Regions from separate parts of the Paraburkholderia sp. PREW-6R genome, predicted to be linked through region 2. Evidence: riboswitches for the same ligand, from Rfam matches in the RefSeq annotation. Region 2 holds a riboswitch; the other holds the start of a gene.

Region 1 (8,828 bases), 900 kb from region 2:
CGCTCAACAGCGTGTTCGACCTGCGCAACCATCGCCTGGTGACGCAGGCGGTGCATGCCGAGGGCGGCAAGATCGCGCTGCAGATCCTGCATGCCGGACGCTATGGCTATCAGCCGCTGGTGGTTTCGGCGTCCGCCATCCGATCGCCGATTTCCAGGTTCAAGCCGCGCGCGCTGAGCATCGGCGGCATCGCGAAAACGGTACGCGACTACGGGCGCTGCGCGCGGCTCGCACAGCGCGCCGGCTATGACGGCATCGAGATCATGGGCAGCGAGGGGTATCTGCTGAACCAGTTCCTGTGTCCGCGCACGAATCATCGAACGGACCAGTACGGCGGCAGTATCGACAACCGGATGCGACTGGCGCGCGAAATCGTCGAGCGGGTGCGCGCCGTGTGCGGCGAACGCTTCATCGTGATTTACCGGCTTTCGCTGATCGACCTCGTGGAAGGCGGCAACACCTGGGACGAAACCGTGCAGGTGGCGCGCGCACTCGAACAGGCCGGTGTCACGATGTTCAACACCGGGATCGGCTGGCATGAAGCCCGCGTGCCCACCATCGTCACCTCGGTGCCGCGTGCGGCGTTCGCGTCATTGAGCGCAAAGCTTAAAGCGGCGGTCAGCGTACCGGTCATCGTGTCAAACCGCATCAACACGCCCGAGGTGGCCGAAGCACTGCTCGCGCAGGGAGCCGGCGATCTGGTGTCGATGGCGCGGCCGCTGCTCGCCGATCCCGAGTTCGTGCAAAAGGCCGCTGAAGACCGCGCGCATGAAATCAACACCTGCATTGCATGCAACCAGGCCTGTCTCGATCACACTTTCAGCAATCAGCGCGCGAGCTGCCTCGTCAATCCTCGCGCGGGACGCGAGACCGAGCTGATCTACCGGCCCGTCGCGGCGCCGCAAACGGCGCGCTCGGTGGCCGTGGTCGGCGCGGGACCGGCGGGTTTGTCGGCGGCGACGGTGGCGGCCGCGCGCGGACATCGCGTGACGCTGTTCGATGCCCATGCTGGCATCGGCGGCCAGTTCAATCTGGCGATGCGCGTGCCGGGCAAGGAGGAATTCAGCGAAACGATCCGCTACTTTCACAGCCAGTTGCAGCGGCACGGCGTGGACGTGCGGCTGAACACACGCGTCGATCCGGCGTTGCTCGCCGGCGGCGCTTACGATGACGTGATCGTCGCGACCGGCATCGTGCCGCGGCGCCCGTCCATTCGCGGCATCGACGGGCCGAACGTGCTGTCTTATGTCGACGTGCTCAACGGCGCGCAGGTCGGCCGTCGCGTCGCCGTCATTGGCGCGGGCGGCATTGGCTTCGACGTGAGCGAGTATCTGCTGCACCGCGCGGGCGAGCCGCTTCCCACGCCACGCGACAAGTGGTTCGACGAATGGGGCGTCGACATCGACGTCAAGGAGCGCGGCGGCCTCAAGCCGCCCGTGGCCACGCAACCGGCCCGCGAGATCTGGCTGTTGCAGCGCAAGCCCGGCAAGCTCGGCATGGGGCTCGGCAAAACTTCCGGCTGGGTGCATCGCGCGACACTCGCGAGGAACGGCGTGAAAATGCTCGGCGGCGTGTCGTATCGGGAAATCAGCGAGCGTGGGCTCAGGATTTCACGCGACGGCGTCGAGCAATGGCTGGATGTGGACACGATCGTGGTGTGCGCAGGGCAGGAATCGCTGCGCGATCTGCTGCCGCCGCAATGTGCCGCAAAGCTGGCGGAAGAAACGCCGGCGGGAAGCAAAGGGGTGAACGGCGGTAACGTGTCGGGCGCGGCGGCCGCGCCGCGCTATCACGTGATTGGCGGCGCGAGGATCGCCACCGAACTGGATGCGAAACGCGCGATCCGCGAAGGCGCGGAGGTCGCCGCCGCGCTTTAGAACCCGCTGCGCAGCGCGCTTACGCAACCATCTTCTTCCGGTAGTCGAACCAGAAAGACAGCCCGACGCTCGACAGAATCACCACGGTGGCGATGACCGTCGAGCGTGTGACCGGCTCGCCTAGCAGCAGCGCACCCAGCGCGACGGCCACGACGGGATTCACGTACATGCAGCTGCTCGCAATGATCGGGCTCGTATGGCGGATCAGGAATCCGTACGCGACGTACGCGGCCATCGTGCCGATCAGCATCAGATAAACGAACGCGAGCACCGGCAGCACATGCAGGTCCAGCATGCGTTCGCCTGACACCCGCGCGACCATCGTCGACATGGCGCCGCCCAGGCCGATCTGCAGCGACGTCGACAAAAACAGGTCCGACGGCAGCCTGAGACGCCCGGCCAGATGCGCGCCGCCGGCCCAGAAGAGCGCGCCGCACAGAATGGCGAGACTGCCGCCCGCCGAACCCGACCCACTGCCGCCGTGACTGAGAATGGCGATGCCGACGAGCCCGAGCCCGACGGCGAACCACTCGCCTCGCCCGATCTTGCGCCCGGCCACCGCCGCGATCACGGTCGCAAAAAGCGGCACGGTGGCGACCATCACGGCCGCCGTGCCCGTGCCGACCGTGCGCATGCCGTAAGCCAGCATGCCGCTCGACAACCCGACCAGCATGGTGCCGACCAGTCCAGCATTGCGGATTTCGCTGGCGCTCGGCCAGGCGGGATTACGGCGCGCCGCGAAAATGAACAGCCCAACGCCGGCAAAGAGGTTGCGCAGCCCGGAAAGCAACAGTGGCGGGAATGAGCCGAGCGCGACATGAACAGCGAGGTAAGTCGAGCCCCATACGAGATACACGACGGCGAGCGAAAGCGCGATCTGACCATTGCGCGACCGGGGCAACCGGATCGGGAATTGACGCGGAATGCGGTCCTGAAGTGGCAGCGACATGCGGTCAGCCCGTCCCTGCCACTCGAGGCCGTGCGCCGCCGCTGATCACCCGTTGGCGGAAGGGCGGACGCCGCAACGGCGATGCGGTCTGACGGGCGAGGCTGGCGGACATGTTGGTGGAGCGGAAAGACAATGGGTAGCCGGAAAGGCCGTGGCCATCGACGGCAAGCGACGGCAAGCGACGACAAGCGACGGCGATGGTCCACGGCTGGCACGCGCCGGACGCCTGGCGCGCATCGCATTATGCAGTAAGCGCCCACCGCGCCGGTTGAAAGATTCGTAACTCTTTGGCGCGCTCTGCAACACGTCTCGAGCAAGGGGCGGATGAAACTCCGCGTGATGAAAATGCGCCCGATGAGCGCGTGCTAACATTGAGCTTTCTGTTTGACCCGTATCGCCGACAGCGCCATTTCCAGTTGCTGCGTTTCGCGCACGTCGCCACCGCCTTCACGTCTCAACCTGTTCCCGCCACTCCTATGCGCTCTCCGACACTTCGTGCCACCACCTGTTTGCGCCCGCGTCGCGCAACCGGTTGCGCGCGTACGAATCATGCGGCGCGCCATGACACCGAGCCGTCTCGAACGCTTCCGCTTCACGCCGCCCGGCGCCCGATCTGACGCAGCTCACTCCATTGCCGGAGCCGCGTTGCCGGGCTCCGGGCCGATCTCATCCGCACGCTGTTCCCCTTTGAAGCAGATCGAACCGGAGTACCTGTCGTGAAGAAGACGAAAACCTGTTATCTCACCGAACTCGATGTCGCCCGTCTGGAGAAGCACGCCGCCTCGCCCGGCGCCGACGCGCGCCTGCAGGACATGCTCGACGAAGTGCTTGAACGCGCGGTGATCGTCGATGCGCGCGAGATTCCTGCGAACGTCGTTACGATGAATTCGCAAGCCATGCTGGTCGACGAAACGAGCGGTGAAGAAATGACGTGGACCGTCGTCTATCCGCCGGACGCGGACTTCACGCACGGTCGTCTGAACGTGTTCTCGCCGGTCGGTCTCGCGTTGCTCGGCGCGAAGCGCGGCGAGCGCATCCGCTTCACGCCGCCGAGCGGCACGCAGAAAGTGCTGAAGCTCGACAAGATCCTTTTCCAGCCCGAAGCCGCCGACGATTTCACGTTGTAAGCACGGCACCTCGGCCACACTTTCGCTCGACACGGCGCTTCCGGTGACGCTCGCGGGACGAGCTTGGGCGAGCAGCCGTTATGTCCGTCATCCGACTTTTAAGACAGGTTGCCAAGCGCAGGGCGCCCGGTGTATCGTGTGCGCTGCTAACGCGGGGGTCCTGCGTCGCACGGAGGCTGGGAGGTCCGTGCCGCGCGGGTGAGAAATACCCTTTGAACCTGATCTGGATAATGCCAGCGCAGGGAAGCGTGCGGAATTCGCACTCCAGCTCCATTGCGTCATCTCTCTCGCGAATTCCGACTCCTTCCGTTTCGTCTCCTGCTTAGCGGCCCCACACAAGCTTTGCATGGAGATAGACACGATGAACGCCAATCCGAAATTCCTTTCTGCCGACGCTCACGTCGACGAAGCCGCTGTCGCGCCGCTGCCGAACTCGCGCAAGGTCTACGTGACCGGTTCGCGTCCCGACATCCGCGTGCCGATGCGCGAGATCACGCAATCCGACACGCCGGACAGCTTCGGCGGTGAAAAAAATCCGCCGGTCTACGTGTACGACACGTCGGGCCCCTACTCCGATCCCGAAGCGAAGATCGACATTCGCGCCGGTTTGCCGGCCCTGCGCCAAGCCTGGATCGAAGAGCGCGACGACACCGAAGCGCTCACCGGCCTCACGAGCGAGTACGGCCGCGAGCGCGCCGCCGACGCAGCTACCGCCGAGCTGCGCTTCCAGGGGCTGCACCGCACGCCGCGTCGCGCGATCGCGGGCAGGAACGTGTCGCAGATGCACTACGCGAAAAAAGGCATCATCACGCCGGAAATGGAATACATCGCGATTCGCGAGAACCAGCGCCGCGCCGAATACCTGGAATCGCTGAAAACAAGCGGTCCGAACGGCGAAAAGCTGGCGGCGATGATGGGCCGCCAGCATCCCGGTCAGGCGTTCGGCGCGAGCGCGTTCGGTCCGAACGGCCTCACGGCGATCACCCCCGAATTCGTGCGCGACGAAGTGGCGCGCGGCCGCGCGATCATCCCGAACAATATCAATCACCCGGAAAGCGAGCCGATGATCATCGGCCGCAACTTCCTCGTGAAGGTGAATGCGAACATCGGCAATTCGGCAGTCACATCGTCGATCGGCGAAGAAGTCGACAAGATGACCTGGGCGATTCGCTGGGGCGGCGACACAGTGATGGATCTTTCCACCGGCAAGCACATTCACGAAACGCGCGAGTGGATCATCCGCAATTCGCCGGTGCCGATCGGCACGGTGCCGATCTATCAGGCGCTCGAAAAGGTCAACGGCAAAGCGGAAGACCTCACGTGGGAAATCTTCCGCGACACGCTGATCGAACAGGCCGAACAGGGCGTCGATTACTTCACGATCCATGCGGGCGTGCGTCTGCAATACGTGCCGCTGACAGCGAAGCGCATGACCGGCATCGTGTCGCGCGGCGGCTCGATCATGGCCAAGTGGTGCCTCGCTCATCACAAGGAAAGCTTCCTGTACGAGCATTTCGAAGACATCTGCGAAATCATGAAGGCGTACGACGTGGCGTTCTCGCTCGGTGACGGTCTGCGCCCTGGTTCGATCTACGACGCCAACGACGAAGCGCAACTCGGCGAGCTGAAGACGCTCGGCGAACTCACGCAGATTGCGTGGAAGCACGACGTGCAGACGATGATCGAAGGTCCGGGCCATGTGCCGATGCAGCTGATCAAGGAGAACATGGATCTGCAACTCGAATGGTGCGACGAAGCGCCGTTCTACACACTCGGTCCGCTGACCACGGACATCGCGCCGGGCTACGATCACATCACGTCGGGCATTGGCGCTGCGATGATCGGCTGGTTCGGCACGGCGATGCTCTGCTACGTCACGCCGAAGGAGCACCTCGGTTTGCCGAACAAGGACGACGTGAAGACCGGCATCATCACGTACAAGCTCGCCGCGCACGCGGCCGATCTGGCGAAGGGGCATCCAGGCGCACAGGTGCGTGACAACGCGCTCTCCAAGGCCCGGTTCGAATTCCGCTGGGAAGATCAGTTCAATCTCGGTCTCGATCCGGACAAGGCGCGCGAATTCCACGACGAAACCCTGCCGAAGGATTCAGCCAAGGTCGCTCACTTCTGCTCGATGTGCGGCCCGCACTTCTGCTCGATGAAAATCACCCAGGACGTGCGCGAATTTGCGGCTCAGCAGGGTGTCACCGATGACGAAGCGCTGAAAAAAGGCATGGAAGTCAAGTCGATCGAGTTCATGAGAAAAGGCGCCGAAATCTACCAGCGCCAGTAAGGGAAGGATCGCAAACGGCAGCGTCGTTTTTACGCCAACCTGTCCGCCATAACCTTGCATCGCAGCACGAGGCCCGCCACTGGCGGGCCTTTGCGTTCGTGCTCACCGGGCACGCGGCGTGCTCCTGCGTGGAAACATTTGATTACGAAACCGTCACTTCGCTGACAGGCGAACACATCCGGATACAGGCGACGGCGCTAACATCAAATGAAACGACGGGGCGATCTGTCCGGTACATCCACTACTTCAAACACACACTACTGGAGTCAGCATCATGAAAACGATTCGTCAAATCGGCGCACTGGCAGCTATCGTGGCAGCGGTCGCGAGCCTCTCCGCGTGCGACGGCATGAGCCGGCAAGGACGCGACACGGCAATCGGCGCGGGCTTGGGCGGTGCTGCCGGCGCAGCGCTTGGCGGCAACGCTTTATCGACAGTGGGCGGTGCGGCGGCGGGCGGCATCATCGGCAACCAGGTCGGCAAGTAAAGCGGCACATCGAACTGGTTTCCGGCGCGGTGACTTCCACTTGGAAATGGCTTTGCAATGACGTGAAATAAGCCGTTACCGTTTTGCAATCCTGTTCGCGCATCGCCGGCGTAAGCTCATGAAACTACGCTGCCAACGTCAGCGTTCGGTGCCCACAGGAGCGCGTCATGAAGTCCCGCGTCATCGATTCACGTCAACCCGTCGTGCATGCATCGGGCCATTTGCCGGGCTCGCCCAGACTGCCCCGCCTTTCCCGGGCGGCACTGATGCTGGCCGGCGCAGCCTGCATGCTGACGCTTTCTGGCTGCTACTACCCTTACGGCTACTACCCGGCCGGCTATTACCCTTACTACGCCACTGTTCCCGCGAGCGGGACGCAGCAGGCCGTGCAGGTCGGCCCCGCTGATGCAACCGGTACGCCGTCCGCACAAGGCGCGGACAGCCAGCAGTCCGCCCAGCAAGCACAGCAAGCACAGCAGGCGCAGACTTATCAGCAAAGTCCGCCGCCTGCTTACGCGGTCGCCGCGCCGCCGGTGTACGTCGCGCCGGTTTATCCCGCGTACTATCCGGCCTATCCGGCTTACTACGGTTACCCCGGCTGGTACGGACCATCCGTGTCGATCGGTTTCGGCTTTGGCGGCTACTGGGGTGGCCACGGTGGCTACTGGGGTGGCCACGGCGGCGGCTGGGGCCACGGCGGCCATTACCACTAGTCGCCGCATGAACGCGCGGGTTCACACGGGCCGCCGGCTCGCGGCGGACCCGCCCTCACCTGGGCCTCGGTCACCCTCCTTTTGCGTTTCTTCGTTCCGGTCTCCTCGTCCTGGTCTCCTCGTCTCCCGTAGTTTCCCTGCTTGACGCGCCCAGCCCGAGCCCTATGCTTGAACCCGGGACACAGTACCCGTTTACATATGCGGCCCGGTTCGTCTGTTTCGCGCCGACGCCGCCCATCCGTCCAGCCAAAGCGACGCGCCCGCCGTGCGTAGTCCCGCGTCGAGTTCGAACAACAACGAAGGAGACGTGATGTTTCACCAACTACTCACTCCGGTCGCTAATTCTCTTTTTCCGTCGTTTCTCGTCGCGGTGCTACCTATCGTCGTCGTGCTCGTGATGCTGGGCCTTGCGCGACGGCCCGCGTGGCAGGCTTCGCTCGCGGGGCTGATCGTCGGACTGGTCGTGGCGATCTTCGTGTGGCAATTTCCGGTCGGCCTCGCGATCAATTCGGTGGTTGCGGGCGCCGTGTTTGCGTGCTGGCCGGTGATGTGGATCGTCTTCACCGCGATCCTGCTGTACAACATCGCGCAACGTTCGGGACGCTTCGCGGCGTTTCGCATGTGGATGATCGACAACCTGCCGAACGACCGGCGAGTCGTGCTGGTCGTGATCGGTTTCTCGTTCGGCGCGCTGCTCGAAGGCATCTCCGGCTTCGGCACACCGATTGCCATTACGAGTTCGCTACTGATCCTGCTCGGCTTTCCGACGCTGGAGGCGCTGACTTTCACGCTGATCTTCAATACCGCGCCGGTGGCGTTCGGCGCGCTCGGCGTGCCGATCACCGTGCTCGGCGCGGTGACTCACTTGCCGGCCGATTCGCTTGCCAAAATGGTGGGTCGCCAGTTGCCCTTCTTCGCGTTGCTGTTGCCGTTTTACGTGATCGCCGTGTATGCGGGCGTGCGCAACATGCTGCGAGTGTGGCCTGTGCTGCTCGTATCAGGGGCGAGCTTCGCGCTGACGCAGTTCGTTGCGTCGAACTACGTGAACTACAGCCTGACCGACGTGTTGTCGTCGATGGTGTCCCTCGTTCTCACGATTGCATTTCTGCGCGTCTGGAAGCCGGTGGCCGATCCAAAGTTCGCGGTGAACATCGACCGTGTGGCCGAGGTGCGCGGCAAGATAGGCGGCGCGCAGGGCTGGTATCCGTGGATCATCGTGTCGGTGGTGGTGATCGTGTGGACCGTCGCGAAGATTTTCCTGATCGGCGATGTGAAGGTGCCGTGGCCCGGGCTCGACAAGGCAGTCTTCATCACGCTTTACCACACGCCTTACGGGGCGATCTGGGACTTCCAGCCGCTTGCGACGGGCACCGCGATTCTCG
Region 2 (8,828 bases):
TAAACAACGCGCCGAACTGGAACAGCATGCCCATTTTGCGGCGCAGCGCATACAGGCCGTCGCGGCTTTGCCGACCGACATCCTGGCCTTGAAACAGGATCTGGCCGCGCTGTGCGCGCACGAGACCGCCGATCAGCCGCAACACCGTCGTCTTGCCGCAGCCCGAACCGCCCATCACGGCGACCACCTGGCCGCGCTTGAAGCGCAGGTTCAGGTTCGACAGGACGAGCCGGTCGCCGTAACCGAAGTCGACGTCGCGCAGCTCGAGTAAGGTCTCGGGGGTGGAAGACACGAAACTGACAGTCCTTTTACACGGAAGGCCGAATTATAGGGCCATCATGCAAAAGTTGCCGTGAGGTGCCCTGTCCCTTGAACAAGTGTGACGATTATTGCGCAAATGCATGTTGCAGTGCAGAAACCGCAGCCGCCGGATCGGCCGCTTCCGTCACTGCCCGCACGACCGCCGCACAGCCGACGCCCGTTGCCAGCACGTCCGGAAGCACTTGCAGATCGATGCCGCCAATCGCCACCAGAGGAACGACGCCGTCGAGCAGGCGCACGTAGCGTGCCAGACGTCGTAGTCCTTGCGGCGCAGTCGGCATGACCTTGGTCGTGGTCGGAAAGACCGCACCGAGTGCAATGTAGCTTGGACGGAAATGTAGCGCCTTGAGAATCTCGTAGAAACCGTGCGTCGACAGACCAAGCCGGACACCGGCATCGGCAAGCGCCGACAGATCCGCCGTGTGCACGTCTTCCTGACCCAGATGAACGCCATAGGCGCCCGCATCGAGCGCAGCCTGCCAGTGGTCGTTGATGAACACCTGTGCGTCGTGCTTGCGTCCCGCTGCCACGCACCGCGCGACTTCACGCTTCAGTTCGTCGGCAGGTTCGGCCGACTTACGGCGCAATTGCACCGTTTTCACGCCGAAACCCACCACGCGTTCCACCCACTCCGCCGTTGGCAGCACCGGATACAAGCCGAGCCGCGCCGGGCAGCGGGCAAAGGCTTGCGACGGTGCATCCGGCAGGCTGGCGACGCGCGGAAAGTGCGACAGGTCCGCCGGGAAGGCGTCGACGGCGCGCGTTTCGTCGCCGTCTCGCCAAGCGAGCGCCAGCACGAGCGCGTCGTGCGGGTCGAAACCACAATCGAGGAATGCGGCGAGCGCCGGTATCCAGTCTTCCGCGAGTTCGCCTTCGAGGCGGTACTTTTCGCCCCCCAGGTGAAGCGAGGCCTTGCCCTGCGCGGCCTCGATCACCCCCGCGCCTCGCACCAGCCAGCGCGCAACCTGCTCGCCATGCTGCTGCGCGTCCGCGATCACGATCAGATCACCGCCGTTCGGCGCCTCGGGCGCGGTGAGGCAGATGCGCCACGGCGCGTGCGTCGGCGGCCAGTCGCCAAGACGCGCGCGAATCCGTTCGGCCGCTTCGGTCAGTTCGTCGGCGGGCGGCCAGAAGAGGTCGCGGTCTTTCAATGCCAGAGTTCGTGTCATGCGGCGCTCCCGTCCTGATGCCAGAAAGGCATGCCGACCACCGGCGTGCTCGCGTGGGCGCTTTCGCGCTCGGCCATCGGTCCCGCCAGAAAAGCCTGGCGGCCCGCTTCGACACCCAGCGCGAAGGCGCGCGCCATCGCGTCCGGATGCGTGGCCTGCGAAACGGCCGTGTTCAACAGCACGCCGTCGAAGCCCCATTCCATCACCTGGGCCGCGTGCGATGGCACGCCGAGACCGGCATCCACGATCAGCGGCACGTCCGGCAGACGCTCGCGCAGCACGCGCAAGCCGTACGGGTTGATGACGCCTTTGCCGGTGCCGATCGGCGCGCCCCACGGCATGAGCGCTTCACAACCGGCGTCCAGCAGACGGCGGCCGATCACCAGATCTTCCGTGCAATACGGCAGCACCTTGAAACCGTCCTTGATCAACTTTGCCGCCGCTTCGATCAGCCCGATAGGGTCAGGCTGCAACGTGTAGTCGTCGCCGATCAGTTCGAGCTTGATCCATTCGGTATCGAAAATCTCGCGCGCCATGTGCGCGGTCGTCACCGCCTCGCCGACAGTGAGGCACCCTGCGGTATTCGGGAGCAGCGGCACGCCGTGACGTTTGAGGAGATTGAAGAAGCCGGCTTCGGCGCCGCCCTCGTTCATCTGGCGACGCAGCGCGACGGTCACCATACCGGGCTTCGCTGCGTCGATCGAATCGGACAGCGATTGCAGCGACGGATAGCGCGACGTGCCGAGCAGCACGCGGCTCGCGAACGTGTGGCCATACAGCGTGAGCGCGTCGGCGCTCTGGGGGGTAGTCATTTGCATAGTCTGTTATCTCCGGCAACCGGCAGTCCGGCAAAACGGCAAGTTGCGCACGGGCGGGCGCTCAACCGCCCGCCACGGGTTGCACGACATCGAGCCTGTCGCCCGGCCGCAGCGCGCGCGCCGCATGCTGGGTGCGCGCCACGAAATCCCCGTTCAGCGCGACGGCAAACGGCGGACGCGCACCGAATGCGGCCAGCGCATCCGCGACAGTCGCGCCCTCGGGCAGCGTCAACGGCTTCTGATTGATCTGAATGTCCATGGTGTTCGAATGCGGTTGAATCGGTGATGACCCACGTACGGCGGCCCGCCGGCGTGCACACAGGATGCGCAATGCCTATGCCGGCTCCCATGCGGAATCCAGTTGAAAAAGTTCGCTCCAGCGCGCGCCGCGCTGCCAGTCGGCAAACGCATTCGCGTCGCGGATGCGCCCGTCGAGCAGCGCCGACGCGAAACGCACGGCTTCGTCGGCGACTTCGGGCACGATCATGTAGCCGTGCCGGTACAGGCCGTTTACGCGCAGGGTCTGCGCGCCGTCCCAGCGCAAAGTCGGACGGTGGTCCGGCAACGTCGGACGGCACTGCGAATTCAGTTCGAGAATGCGCGCCTCGCCGAAACCGGGGTGCACGGAAAACGCCGCGCTCAACAGTTCGAGCGCCGAGCGCACGCTCACGGGCGACATGTCCTCGCCCTCGACCTCGGTCGCGCCGATCACGTACAGGTCGTCCTGCTTCGGTGCGATATAGAGCGGATAGCGCGGATGCAGAAGCCGCACGGGCCGCGTCAGCCTGATTCCGGGCGCATGCACCCGCGCGACTTCGCCGCGAATACCGCGCAGCGAGGGCAGCACGGGTTTCGCGCCGAGCCCGCGGCAGTCGATCGTGATGCGCGCGGCCGGAAGCGCGTGGTCATCGACCGGCGTGTTCCAGTGTGTTTCCACCCCACGTTGCGCAAGACCCGCCGCAAGCGCGGACAGTACCTGCCGGTTGTCGAGCTGGCCCTCGTGCGGCAGCAGCCAGCCCTGGTTGAAGCGGCCGGCAAGCGCCGGTTCCGCCGCCCCGAGCTGTGCCCCCGCCAGCGTGACGAAACCGCCGTCGAGCAGTTCGGCCGGCGCGTTCGAGCGCACGCGGCGCTCGAAAAGCGGCGCTTCGGTGCGGTCGGCATGATGCCAGACGACGAGTGTGCCGTTGCGCTGGAAAAACACCGGCTCGGGCAGTGCGGCAAGCACCTGCGGCCACGTTTCGAGCGAACGCGCGCCAAGGCGCGTTATCAGAAGTTCGGCGCTGGCCGCTTCGGCGAGCGGCGCGAGCATCGCGGCGGCGACCCAGGCGGCCGCCTGCGAACCGGCGGCGTCGCCGCGCTCGTAAAGCGCAACACGATGCCCTTCTCCGGCAAGCCGCCACGCGACGAGACGCCCGCACAAACCGCCGCCGAGCACCGCGAAATCGGGTTGGGCAACGCGGTTCATCGCGCGCACCTTACGTCATGGCGCACGTCGGCAACGAAGCGGCAACAGCACGGCCGGAGCACGGCGGCGCAGCGAGGAGCAAAACACATATCTGAAGAATAGGCGGTCATCGGGTCCTTTTCGGCACGGCCAAAAAACGCACGTACCCAGGACGAAACCGGCGGGCAAGGCCAGCCGGGCAAAATGCGCGTACCAATGACGGACGCTGCCCGGCGGGGAATGGAAGACTGGCTGCTTCCGGAAACTTCCCGCGCCGGTATTACCCGGATCGGGTGCAAAGGGTCTCTCTCAGCCTCGCCGCCGCGGCATGAAAATCACGCCGCCTGTGGGCGAAGCACCCCTGTTTCGTCGAAGCCCATTAGACCATAAAAGCCGTGGCGCCCGCAAACCAGCGCCGCGCGAGCCAGCACCGCGCCTGATCTGGCACCGCTGTTTGTTTTATCGATACGGCCGGGCGCAACGCTCTGGCACAATGCCTCGGACAGGTGCCGCTCTGGCGCGGCGCCGGCGGCGTGCGTCCGCGGGTTACGGCAAGACTGCACGCAATTGCAGCCCCGATACGCAAGCAGCGAAAATTAATTTTCGCTTAAGGGCTTCGCGCCAGAATCGGACGCTCGTGCGCACGCGCGTTTGTCGAGCGCGACACCCGACAGGAACGCCAACCCGTCGTCACGCGGCCCGAAACGTGCGGCGTCCGGCGGGAACACCCAGCCCGAACCGGCGCATGAGAGCCGCTCAGGTTGGGACAGCACCTCCAGCACTTCATCAGGATGCTCATGACACCGAATACCTCTGCCAGCCCCGAGCTGCCGCCCGACGAAAAAGTCTCCGCCTGGAGCCTGATCAAACCTTACTGGGTCTCCGAAGAAAAGAAATTTGCGTGGGCGCTGCTCATCGCGATCATCGTGATGAACCTGCTCGTGGTGTGGATCAACGTGCGTCTGAACCGCTGGAGCGCCGACTTCTACAACGCGCTGCAAACCAAGAACGTGCACGATTTCCCGCACCTGCTGATGGTGTTTTCGGCGCTCGCGTTCGGTTTCATCATTCTTGCGGTGTATGGGCGCTATCTGCGTCAGATGCTCGGGTTCCGCTGGCGTCAATGGCTCACTACCCGTTATCTGAACGAGTGGCTGCACGACAGCGCGTTCTACCGGATCGAGCGCGATCGTCTCGCCGACAACCCCGACCAGCGGATCAGCGACGACCTCCAGTCATTCGCCACCAGCACGCTGTCGCTGACGCTCGACCTGCTTTCCACCGTCGTCACGCTGGTTTCGTTCATCACGATCCTGTGGTCGCTGGCCGGCGCGTTGACCATCTCGCTCGGCGGCATGCCACTCCAGATTCCCGGCTACATGGTGTGGGCGGCGGCACTTTACGCGGTGGTCGGCTCGCTGATTATCCAGAAGGTCGGCCACCCGCTCGTGCCGATCAACTATCAGGCGCAGAAGGTGGAGGCGGATTTCCGTTTCGGCCTGATCCGTCTGCGCGAAAACGCGGAACAGGTCGCCTTCTACAAAGGCATGGAAACGGAGAAGACGAACGCGCATACGCTGTTCGGCCGAATCCGCGACAACTGGTGGCAAGTGATGAAGTACACCAAGCGGCTCACCTTCGTGCTCAGCTTCTATGGTCAGATCGCCATCATCTTCCCGCTGGTCGTCGCCGCGCCGCGCTATTTCGCGGGCGCGTTCACGTTCGGCGTGCTGATGCAGATTTCCAGCGCGTTCGGCACCGTCAGCGACTCGTTCTCGTGGTTCATCAACAGTTACGGCACGTTGGTCGAATGGCGCGCCACGGTGAACCGGTTGCGTGAATTCAAGCGTGTCGTGCATTCGCCGCGTCTGAAAGAATCGGTTTCGCCGGCCACTGCGCACGGCGGCATCAACCTGCATTTCGTCGACGACAACAAGCTCTCCACCGAAGGCCTCAAGCTGGCGCTGCCGAACGGCAGCCCGCTGTCGCACATCCGCGATATCGCGATCAAGCCGGGCTCGCGCTGGCTGGTGCGCGGCCCTTCGGGTTCGGGCAAGAGCACGTTGATGCGTGCGCTCGCCGGCCTCTGGCCGTTCGGCGACGGCTCGATCGACGCGCCGGTCAACGCGCGCATGATGTTCATTCCGCAAGTGAGCTACATGCCGATCGGCACGCTGAAAGCCGCGCTCGCCTACCCGTCGGCGGCTGACGTCTATTCGGACGATGACTGCCGGGAAGCGCTCGTCACCTGCCACCTGTCCGAGTATGCCGACCGTCTGCAGGAGTCGGGACACTGGACCCGCATCCTGTCGCCGGGTGAACAGCAGCGTCTCGCCGCCGCGCGCGTGCTGCTGCACAAGCCGGACTACCTGTTCCTCGACGAAGCCACCAGCGCGCTCGACGCGGAAAACGAAGCGCGCGTCTACCGCCTCTTCACCGAGCGGTTGCCGAAGGCGGCGATTGTCAGCGTCGCGCATCGCGAATCGCTCGCGGCGTATCACGAGGAAACGCTCGACGTCGAGCGGTCGGGCGAAGCCATCGCCGCATGAGCGCGGACCGATCCGCCGCGTTCGATCGCGCCGTGCTGATAACCGGCGCGGGCTCCGGCATCGGCGCGGCGCTTGCCCGCAGAATCGCCGCGCCCCGCACGGCTTTGATGCTGCATGCGCGCGGCGCCGATCAAGCGTCGCGCGACCGGGTCGCACAGGTCGCCGCGGACTGCACCGCCAACGGTGCGCATTGCGCGACGGTATTTGGCGATCTCGCCGAGCGAGACGTGGCGGAACAGGTGGTGAGCGAAACGCTGGCGAGCTTCGGCGCGCTGGATCAGTTGGTCGCCAATGCGGGCCACGCGCAGCGGCAAACCTTGCAATCGCTCGAGGCCGACCAGTTGCAGTGCGCGTTCGCCGCCATGCCGGCCGCGTTCGCGGCGCTGGTCAGACGCGCCGCGCCGGCGCTTACCGCGTCGCAGCGCGGGCGCGTGGTTGCGCTGAGCTCGTTCGTCGCGCACAGCTATCGCGCCAACGCGCCTTTCGCGGCCACCGCGGCGGCAAAAGCGGCGCTCGAATCGCTGGCTAAAACCGCGGCGGCGGAACTTGCGCCGCACGGCGTTACCGTCAACTGTATGGCGCCCGGCTATACGCGCAAAGATCGCGGACCGAGTGCCGGGAACGCGCCCGTCTGGCAGCGCGCCGCCGAAGCCACACCGCTCGGTCACGTCGCCGAACCTGCGGACATCGCGGCGCTGATCGCGTTTCTCCTCTCGGACGAAGCGCGCCACATTACGGGCCAGGTGATTCACGTCGACGGCGGCCTGACGCTCGGCTAAAGCTCACACCGTCGCCACGCCTGCAACACCCTGCAATATCCCGAAACACGTGAGAAGAGTTCGAAAGCATTTGCGAAGCCGGCGAGTTGTTCTCCGCTTTGAAAGTGCGCCGTTGCAGCGACGATAGTCGTGCGGGCCGTACCACGCGCTGCCCGCCACGCCCCTTTCTGCTACCGGACTCTCGCATATGTCATTCGATCGCCGCTCCTATCTTTTGACCCAGCGCCTCGCGCTCTTTTTCAGCACCGCGCTGCTTCTGACAAGCGCCGCGCACGCCGTGCAGCCTGTCGAGCCCGCGGACGTCTGCCCCGCGCTGCGCCACATCGTCGACGCGCCCGATTTCAGGCAGTTGCATGCGCAACCCGCCGCGCAATTGCCGGGCGTCGCTGACGCTGACGACTGCCACGCGAATACACACGCTTACGATTGCCGCTGGCGCGCGCACTGGCAGGCCGACGGTGTGGTGAGCGATCCGCTCGAAGAACTCGGCGCCGATATCGCCGCATGCTTCCCGACCGTCGTGCATGACGTCAACACGCCGACGCGCCAGCATTTTGTCGTGACCACCGCGGATCGTCGCGTGAACGTCACCGCGAGCGTGCAGGGACAAAACGAATTGCGCCTGCGCATCACGCGATAAATGCGCTCACCGCACTCAACGCGCTAAGCGCACAATAAAGCTTCGCGCACTCTGACACTACTACCGGGCACCGCATGATGACCTCCATGCCAAGGATGCGCGCCGACATTCTCACGCGAGTCCCACGTGCCACGTGGATCATGGTGCGACGCCCGTGTGCATGGCTCGCTACATCGGCGGTGCTGACAGTCGGGCTGAACGGCTGCGCGTGGACGCTCATCCAGGCCGCCGACGCCACCGGCTCGGTCATCCAGGCGGGCTACGCGATCGCGGCCAACTATTCGTCGCCGACCTTCGTCAACGGCAGGCCGGCCGACGTGCGCAACGTCTGCATCGAAGTGAACCAGACGGTGTCGGTGGGCGATTTCGTGCCGGCGCTGCAACTCGCACTCGACCGGCGCGGCATTCATTCGGAGGTCTACAATCCGGGCACCTCGCCCGCGGGTTGCGAGGCGCGTCTCGTGTACAACGCCGCCATCGACTATGGCCGACGCTCGTTCGGTGACGAGTCGATCCAGTATCTGTCGATCATCGACCTCACGCTGATCCGCGACGGTCGCATCATCGTTACCGCACGCTATCAGACTGGCGGTCTAAACACCGACCGCTTCTCTTCCGCATCCACCAAGCTGAACGGTCTGATCGACAAAATGGTCGTCGATCAAACCGATTTCAGCCGGCAGACACTGCAAACCATTCAGACGTCCCAGGCAAACTAGCCGCTCGACCGCGCCGGCATCACTCAAAGGCTTGCCGATTCTTACCCAGGAAAGGCTTCGAAAGCGTTAGCGGCTTGGCTCAGTGCGCACGCATCACTAAGATGGTCCGCATGAACCCATCCATTCTGGTCGTCGACGACGACCCCGTTGTCCGTGAACTCGTCAGCGGCTATCTGCAAGGGCGCGGCTTCGACGTCAGCACGCTCGAACACGGCATGGCGCTGCAGCGCAAGTTGCAGGATGCACGCCCGGCGCTGATCGTGCTCGACATCATGATGCCGGAACTCGACGGCATCAGCGCGCTGCGTGCGCTGCGCGTCGCGGGCGACGATATTCCGGTGATCCTGCTGACCGCGCGCGCCGATCCTATCGATCGCGTGATCGGTCTC

What was found. A riboswitch is a leader RNA that binds a small molecule or an ion and turns the genes downstream of it on or off. The one in region 2 is predicted to bind thiamine pyrophosphate.
Region 1: another riboswitch for thiamine pyrophosphate. It lies ahead of thiC (phosphomethylpyrimidine synthase ThiC); the one in region 2 lies ahead of AAGS40_RS13545 (FAD-dependent oxidoreductase).

The regions. Positions count from the first base shown of each region.
Region 1 is NZ_CP155073.1:2,167,835-2,176,662, forward strand. Features, by position in the region: gene AAGS40_RS09345 (FAD-dependent oxidoreductase) at 1-1,877, shown strand, start outside; gene AAGS40_RS09350 (EamA family transporter) at 1,897-2,826, opposite strand; gene AAGS40_RS09355 (GreA/GreB family elongation factor) at 3,543-3,953, shown strand; TPP riboswitch at 4,097-4,216, shown strand; gene thiC (phosphomethylpyrimidine synthase ThiC) at 4,315-6,246, shown strand; gene AAGS40_RS09365 (glycine zipper 2TM domain-containing protein) at 6,521-6,733, shown strand; gene AAGS40_RS09370 (hypothetical protein) at 6,901-7,446, shown strand; gene AAGS40_RS09375 (L-lactate permease) at 7,757-8,828, shown strand, end outside.
Region 2 is NZ_CP155073.1:3,071,172-3,079,999, forward strand. Features, by position in the region: gene AAGS40_RS13525 (ABC transporter ATP-binding protein) at 1-292, opposite strand, end outside; gene thiE (thiamine phosphate synthase) at 387-1,490, opposite strand; gene AAGS40_RS13535 (thiazole synthase) at 1,487-2,302, opposite strand; gene thiS (sulfur carrier protein ThiS) at 2,370-2,567, opposite strand; gene AAGS40_RS13545 (FAD-dependent oxidoreductase) at 2,643-3,773, opposite strand; TPP riboswitch at 4,002-4,125, opposite strand; gene AAGS40_RS13550 (ABC transporter ATP-binding protein/permease) at 4,550-6,301, shown strand; gene AAGS40_RS13555 (SDR family oxidoreductase) at 6,298-7,080, shown strand; gene AAGS40_RS13560 (hypothetical protein) at 7,268-7,720, shown strand; gene AAGS40_RS13565 (hypothetical protein) at 7,798-8,439, shown strand; gene AAGS40_RS13570 (response regulator) at 8,550-8,828, shown strand, end outside.